Promicromonospora sukumoe: one gene and its partner. The protein of the gene in region 1 interacts with the protein of each later gene in a pairwise test. Links are inferred from orthologs where the notes say so. Each region holds a gene or a part of one and is shown on either strand. Other genes may lie near its edges. The genes, in order: nth and aceE.

Evidence for each region.
Region 2: the proteins of nth (region 1) and aceE interact in binary tests that used the Escherichia coli proteins (3 or more experiments, as listed by UniProt). The link is inferred for Promicromonospora sukumoe from one-to-one orthologs.

What each region holds. Positions count from the first base shown.
Region 1 is NZ_JACGWV010000002.1:1,131,828-1,135,048, reverse strand. The notes cover bases 128-3,037. They hold nth (endonuclease III), read left to right. Parts: upstream 128-1,140; coding sequence 1,141-1,935; downstream 1,936-3,037. Other genes in these bases: FHX71_RS22105 (winged helix-turn-helix transcriptional regulator), read right to left, coding at 2,912-3,037; FHX71_RS22110 (alpha/beta fold hydrolase), read right to left, coding at 1,954-2,901; FHX71_RS22120 (MmgE/PrpD family protein), read right to left, coding at 128-905. Outside these bases: more of FHX71_RS22120, read right to left, coding at 1-127; more of FHX71_RS22105, read right to left, coding at 3,038-3,221. UniProt on the Escherichia coli protein: DNA repair enzyme that has both DNA N-glycosylase activity and AP-lyase activity. The DNA N-glycosylase activity releases various damaged pyrimidines from DNA by cleaving the N-glycosidic bond, leaving an AP (apurinic/apyrimidinic) site.
Region 2 is NZ_JACGWV010000001.1:3,647,780-3,651,388, forward strand. Bases 308-3,605 are described here. They hold aceE (pyruvate dehydrogenase (acetyl-transferring), homodimeric type), read left to right. Parts: upstream 308-639; coding sequence 640-3,405; downstream 3,406-3,605. Other genes in these bases: FHX71_RS16095 (hypothetical protein), read right to left, coding at 3,480-3,605. Outside these bases: FHX71_RS16085 (DUF3052 domain-containing protein), read right to left, coding at 1-195; more of FHX71_RS16095, read right to left, coding at 3,606-3,609. UniProt on the Escherichia coli protein: Component of the pyruvate dehydrogenase (PDH) complex, that catalyzes the overall conversion of pyruvate to acetyl-CoA and CO(2).

The DNA of each region.
Region 1 (3,221 bases):
GCACGGGCCATGTCGATGATCGCCTGCGCCTGGTACTCCGCGGAGTGCTCCTTGGTGTACGTGTCGAGGATGCCGGTCCGGGCCTCGCCGGCCGCGGGCAGCACGACGTCGTAGGCGGCGTCGGGCCCGTCCAGGAGCCAGGCGACCACGCCGTCCTCGCCCTCGTAGATGGGCTCGGGGGAGGTCTGGCCGCGCATCGCGCGGTCCACGGCCTCGATCGCGAGCTTGCCCGCGAAGGCCGGCGCGTGCGCCTTCCAGGTCGAGATCTGGCCCTTGCGGCTCTGCCGCGTGGCGGTCGTGGTGTGCAGGGCCTGGCCGATCGCCTGGAACACCGTCTCGGTGTCCAGCCCGAGCAGCGTGCCGATGCCGGCCGCCGCCGACGGGCCGAGGTGCGCCACGTGGTCGATCTTGTGCTTGTGCAGGCTGATCGAGCGGACCAGGTCCACCTGGATCTCGTAGCCCGTCACGATGCCGCGCACCAGGTCCCGGCCCGAACGGCCGGCGTGCTGCGCCACGGCCAGGATCGGCGGGATGTTGTCGCCCGGGTGGGAGTACTCGGCCGCGAGGAAGGTGTCGTGGAAGTCGAGCTCGCGCACGGCGACGCCGTTGGCCCAGGCCGCCCACTCGGGGCTGCTCGTCGCGTCGGGCGCGAGGCCGAAGACCGTGGAGCCGGGCGAGTACGGGTGCGCCTGGGCCTGCGACCGGGCGGCGACGGCGGGGCTACGGGTCAGGCTGGCCGCCGCGACCGAGGCGTTGTCGATCACGCGGTTGATCACCATGTCGGTGACCTCGGCCGTGGGCTCGACGGTGTCGGTGGCGAGCTCCGCGAGCTTCCAGGCGAGCTGGTCGGTGCGCTTGAGCGGCTCGGCGGACGGGTAGACGCGCAGGTGGTGCGTGTACGGCATGGTGACTCTTCCTCGATTCACGTGGACCGTCGTGGGGTCCGGGGTGCTGCCCGGACCGTCGGGCGGGCATCGGGTCGCGACCGCTCGGCTGGTGGACGGCGGATGCGCCCTTGACCTTCTCATACTCCGCGTCCTAGGTACACGAGCCAACCCGGCGCCAGGTTCCCGTTCCCGGAGATCCGGTTCGGACGGCGTTCCCGGGCCGGATGTCGGTGGTGATCGTTAGTGTGGCGACGTGACCGTCAGCGAGCACGAGCCCGAGAGTCAGCCCAAGGACGCGCCGGAGAGCAGGCTGGCGCTCGTGCGCCGGGCGCGGCGCATCAACCGCCTGCTCGGCGAGACCTATCCGGACGCGCGGGCCGAGCTCGACTTCCGCACGCCCCTGGAGCTGCTGGTCGCGACCGTGCTCAGCGCGCAGACCACCGACGTCCGGGTCAACCAGACCACGCCTGAGCTGTTCGTGATGTACCCGGACGCGCAGGCGTACGCGGAGGCGAACCCCGAGGAGCTCGAGGAGATCCTGCGGCCCCTCGGGTTCTTCCGCGCCAAGTCCCGGGCCGTGATCGGCCTGGGCAAGGCCCTGGTCGAGCGGTTCGACGGCGAGGTCCCGGGGCGGCTGAAGGACCTGGTGACGCTGCCCGGCGTCGGCCGCAAGACGGCGAACGTGGTGCTCGGCAACGCGTTCGGCGTGCCGGGCATCACCGTGGACACGCACTTCGGGCGGCTGTCCCGGCGGCTGGGCCTGACCACCGAGGAGGACCCGGTCAAGGTCGAGGCCGAGGTCGGCGGGCTCTACCCGAAGAAGGAGTGGACGATGCTCAGCCACCACCTCGTGTGGCACGGGCGGCGCGTGTGCCTCGCGCGCACCCCGGCGTGCGGGGCGTGCAGCATCAAGCACCTGTGCCCGTCGTACGGGGCGGGCGAGACCGACCCGGAGAAGGCCGCGAAGCTGGTGCGGCCCGCGCCGGAGCGCTCCGCGCTGGCGGGCCTGCCGCTGGTCGCGCCGAAGCAGCCGACTGCGCCGAAGTAGCGGGCCGCGCCGAAGTAGTCAGGCCACGCGGGCGAGCCAGCCCAGCAGGATCTCGTTCACCCGGTCGGGCGCCTCCTCGGGGAGGAAGTGCCCGGCCCCGGGGATCAGCTCGTACCGCAGGTCCGAGGCGAGCCCGACGGCGTCGACGTCGGCCCGCTCGTAGCGCAGGAACCCGTCGCGGGCGCCCTGGAGCTGCAGCACCGGCACCTCCAGCGGACGGCGCAGCGCGGTGGCGAACCGCCGGCCGTCCATCCGGGGCGTCGACCGCACGAACCAGCGCAGCGCCTCGACGGCGGAGTGCGCGGCGAACGGGATGCGCATGACGGTCCGGTACAGGTCCACGACGTCGTCGGGCAACGGGGACGCGGTGCCGAGGTCCAGGGTGCGCCGTACCCGGTCACCCTGGGTCAGGGCGCGCTCCGGGAACGTCGGGACCTGCAGATAGGCCAGCTCACGCAGGGCCCCCGGCGTGAAGGCGGCCCCGCTCCGCAGCCGCACCCGGGCGGGGTGCGGGCTGGCCAGGACGGCCACGGCCGCCGTCGTGCCCGGGTGGAGGGCCGCGACCGCCCAGGCGAGCGTGCCGCCCGTGCCGTGCCCCACGACCACCGCGGTCTCCCGGCCCAGGGAACGCACGACCCCGGCGACGTCCGCCGCCCGGGCGGGCAGTGCGTAGCCCGACGGCGGCTTGTCCGAGCCGCCCACCCCGCGGACGTCCATGGCGGCGACGCGGTAGCCCGCGGCGGCCAGGGCCGGGATCTGCGCGCGCCACGCCCACCAGAACTGCGGGTACCCGTGCAGCAGGAGCACCAGGGGCGCGGAGCGGCTCTCCGGGCCCGCGACCGCCACGTGGAAGCGCGAACCGCCGGACGAGACGAACTCGTGCCGCCACGGCCCTTCGACGAGGGCTAACGTGTAGTCGCTGGTGGCTGCCGAGCGGACGGCCGGTCTGGCCGAGAGTGCGGTCACATAACCGAACCTACGCGCTCGGTGCGCGGTCTGCGCGTCGCCCGTTCTGGTCGTCGGTGGCCGGGGTGTCGGACGAGGCCGCCGGGGCCGAGGGGGCCGGAGGCTCCTCGACCGGGCGCTCCTTCGGCGGGTCGAACCGGTAGCCGACGTTGCGCACCGTGCCGATGAGCTGCTCGTGCTCCGGGCCGAGCTTGGCCCGCAGGCGCCGCACGTGGACGTCCACCGTGCGCGTGCCCCCGTAGTAGTCGTAGCCCCAGACCTCCTGCAGCAGCTGGGCGCGGGTGAACACGCGGCCCGGGTGCTGCACCAGGTACTTGAGG
Region 2 (3,609 bases), on another replicon or contig:
GCCGTCGTCGTCGCGCCACCAGAGGATGACGCCGTCGGTGACATCACCGAAGTCCTCGTCCTCCAGCTCGCTGCCGATGATCTCCTCGATCTCGGCGCGGAGTGCTTCGTCGACGTCGTCTCCCCAGCCGAACTCCTGCACGACCTGGCCGGCCTCGAAGCCGAGGCGCCCCGCGCCCTGGGTGTCCGTGCTCACTTGGTTGATCGTTCCTCTCTCTGTCCGGCTGCTTGCTGCCGGGTCGTGTGTCCGTCTTGTCTGTCGGCCCGTCGTCGGGCCCTCCGTCGCCAAAGGTAGTGCACGCACCCCCGCCATGCCTCGTAGCCAGCACGTGTGGTGCCTATTTGATGAATTGATGAGTCCTGGGCAACGACCGGGTCACGCACTCAGTCTCAACATTGCGATACTGCGTATCAATACTGGTGCGAACCGACACAGACGTAACGCAGATCACGCACTCTTGACCGCCCTATGGTGTGAGCGCACGCTGTGAGGGGACAGAATGGCTCTGACCACCTGTGCGTGGGCGTGCACAGCCGCAACCCCAGCTGTGGTGACGCTGCTGCCGACGCGACGGGTTCTGACGAGGCGGCGAGGAGCGCGAACCGCGACCGCGCCGCGCGACACCGAGAGAGGTTGCTGGTGGCTTCGTTTGACGAGACCGGACCGCTGATCAACGGTCTGCTCAGCGCCGTACCTGACATCGACCCGGCCGAGACCGAGGAATGGGTCGAGTCCTTCGACGGGCTGATCGACGACAAGGGCGGACCCCGCGCCCGGTACGTCATGCTCAACCTGCTGCGGCGGGCCCGGGAACGGAATGTGAGCATCCCCGCGTCGATGGCGACGCCCTACGTGAACACCATCGGTGTGCACGAGGAGCCGTACTTCCCGGGTGATGAGGCGATGGAGCGCCGGTACCGCTCGTGGATCCGCTGGAACGCGGCCGTCATGGTCACGCGTGCCCAGCGCGAGGGCCTCGGCGTCGGCGGGCACATCTCCTCGTACGCGTCCGTCGCGACGCTGTACGAGGTGGGCCTGAACCACTTCTTCCGCGGCAAGGACCACCCGGGCGGCGGCGACCAGATCTACTTCCAGGGCCACGCCTCCCCCGGCGTCTACGCCCGCGGGTACCTCGAGGGCCGCCTGTCGGCGGAGCAGCTCGACGGCTTCCGCCAGGAGAAGTCGCACGCGGGCGGCGGTCTGCCGTCGTACCCGCACCCGCGCCTCATGCAGGACTTCTGGGAGTTCCCGACCGTCAGCATGGGCCTCGGCCCGGCGTCGGCCGTGTACCAGGCCTGGACCAACAAGTACCTGCACAACCGCGGGATCAAGGACACCAGCCAGCAGGACGTCTGGGCGTTCCTCGGCGACGGCGAGATGGACGAGCCGGAGAGCCGCGGCATGATCCAGCACGCCGCACAGCAGCAGCTCGACAACCTGACCTTCGTCGTGAACTGCAACCTGCAGCGCCTCGACGGCCCGGTGCGCGGCAACGGCAAGATCGTCCAGGAGCTGGAGGCCCAGTTCAAGGGCGCCGGCTGGAACGTCATCAAGGTCGTCTGGGGCCGCGAGTGGGACGCCCTGCTCAACGCCGACAAGGACCGCGCGCTGGTCAACCTGATGAATGTCACCCCCGACGGTGACTACCAGACCTACCGCGCCGAGTCGGGCGCGTTCATCCGCGAGCACTTCTTCGGGCGCGACCCGCGCACCAAGGCCCTCGTGGAGAACATGACCGACGAGGACATCTGGAACATGAAGCGCGGCGGTCACGACTACCGCAAGCTCTACGCGGCCTACGCCGCGGCGCGCGCGCACACGGGCCAGCCGACCATCATCCTGGCGCACACCGTCAAGGGCTACGGCCTGGGCGCCGGCTTCGCCGGCCGCAACGCGACGCACCAGATGAAGAAGCTCAAGGGCGACGACCTCAAGACGCTGCGCGACTCCCTGCGCATCCCGATCTCGGACGCCGAGCTCGAGGCCGACCCGTACCTGCCGCCGTACTACCACCCGGGCCCCGACGCGCCGGAGATCCAGTACATGCTGGAGCGCCGCCGTCAGCTCGGTGGTTTCGTCCCGGAGCGCCGGACGACGGCGAAGACCACCCTGACGCTGCCCGAGGACAAGACCTACGAGCTGCTGAAGAAGGGCTCCGGCACGCAGCAGGTCGCCACGACCATGTCGTTCGTGCGGCTGCTCAAGGACCTCTTCAAGGCCAAGGACTTCGGCGACCGCATCGTGCCGATCATCCCGGACGAGGCCCGCACCTTCGGCCTCGACTCGATCTTCCCGAGCGCCAAGATCTTCAACACGCTCGGCCAGAACTACCTCGCCGTGGACCGCGAGCTCATGCTGAGCTACAAGGAGTCCGAGTCCGGCAAGATCATGCACACCGGCATCAACGAGGCCGGTTCCGCGGCCGCGTTCCAGTCGGTCGGCACGTCGTACGCGACGCACGGCGAGCCGATGATCCCGGTCTACATCTTCTACTCGATGTTCGGCTTCCAGCGCACGGGCGACCAGTTCTGGGCGGCCGGCGACCAGCTCACGCGTGGCTTCATCATCGGCGCCACCGCGGGCCGCACCACCCTGACGGGTGAGGGCCTGCAGCACGCCGACGGCCACAGCCCGCTCATCGCCGGCACCAACACCGCGATCGTGCAGTACGACCCGGCCTACGGGTACGAGATCCGGCACATCGTGCGCGACGGCATCGAGCGCATGTACGGCCCGGGCGAGAACGGCCACACGGCCGACGGTCGCGCGCAGGACGTCATGTACTACCTCACGGTGTACAACGAGCCGATGATCCAGCCGGCCGAGCCGGAGGACGTCGACGTCGAGGGCATCAAGCGCGGCATCCACCGCATCGCGGTCTCGGACGCCGAAGGTCCCAAGGCCCAGCTCCTCGCCTCCGGCGTGGGCGTGCCGTGGGCCCTGGAGGCCCAGCAGCTCCTCAAGGAGGACTGGGGCGTCTCGGCCGACGTGTGGTCGGTGACGAGCTGGAACGAGCTGCGTCGGGACGCCCTGGCGTCCGAGCACGACGCTCTGATCGACCCGTCGGCCCCGCTGCGCACCCCGTACGTGACGGAGAAGCTGTCCGGCGCCCAGGGCCCGTTCGTCGCCACCAGCGACTACGACCACCTGGTGCCGGACCAGATCCGCGCGTGGGTCCCCGGCGACTACGCGGTGCTCGGTGCGGACGGCTTCGGCTTCTCCGACACCCGGGCCGCCGCACGGCGCTACTTCCTCATCGACGGCCCGTCGATGGTGGTCAAGACGCTGCAGGTCCTCGCCCGCCGCGGCGAGGTCCCGGCCGACGTCGTCAGCAAGGCCGTCGAGAAGTACAGCCTGCTGGACGTCACCGCCGGCACGTCCGGCAACGCGGGCGGCGACAGCTGACCCAGCGGTAGACGACGAAGAGCTGCGGCGCACCGGTTGACCGGTGCGCCGCAGCTCTTCGTCGTGGGGACCGGCTACTTCGGGGTCGTCTGCTCCGCAGCCGCGATCGCCTGCGCCAGCTCCGCCTGGAGCGGCTTCACGGCCTTGCCGTCCGGGTGCAGGTCCAGGGCCCGCAGGTGCTGCTTCGCCTCGAACACCCGCCCG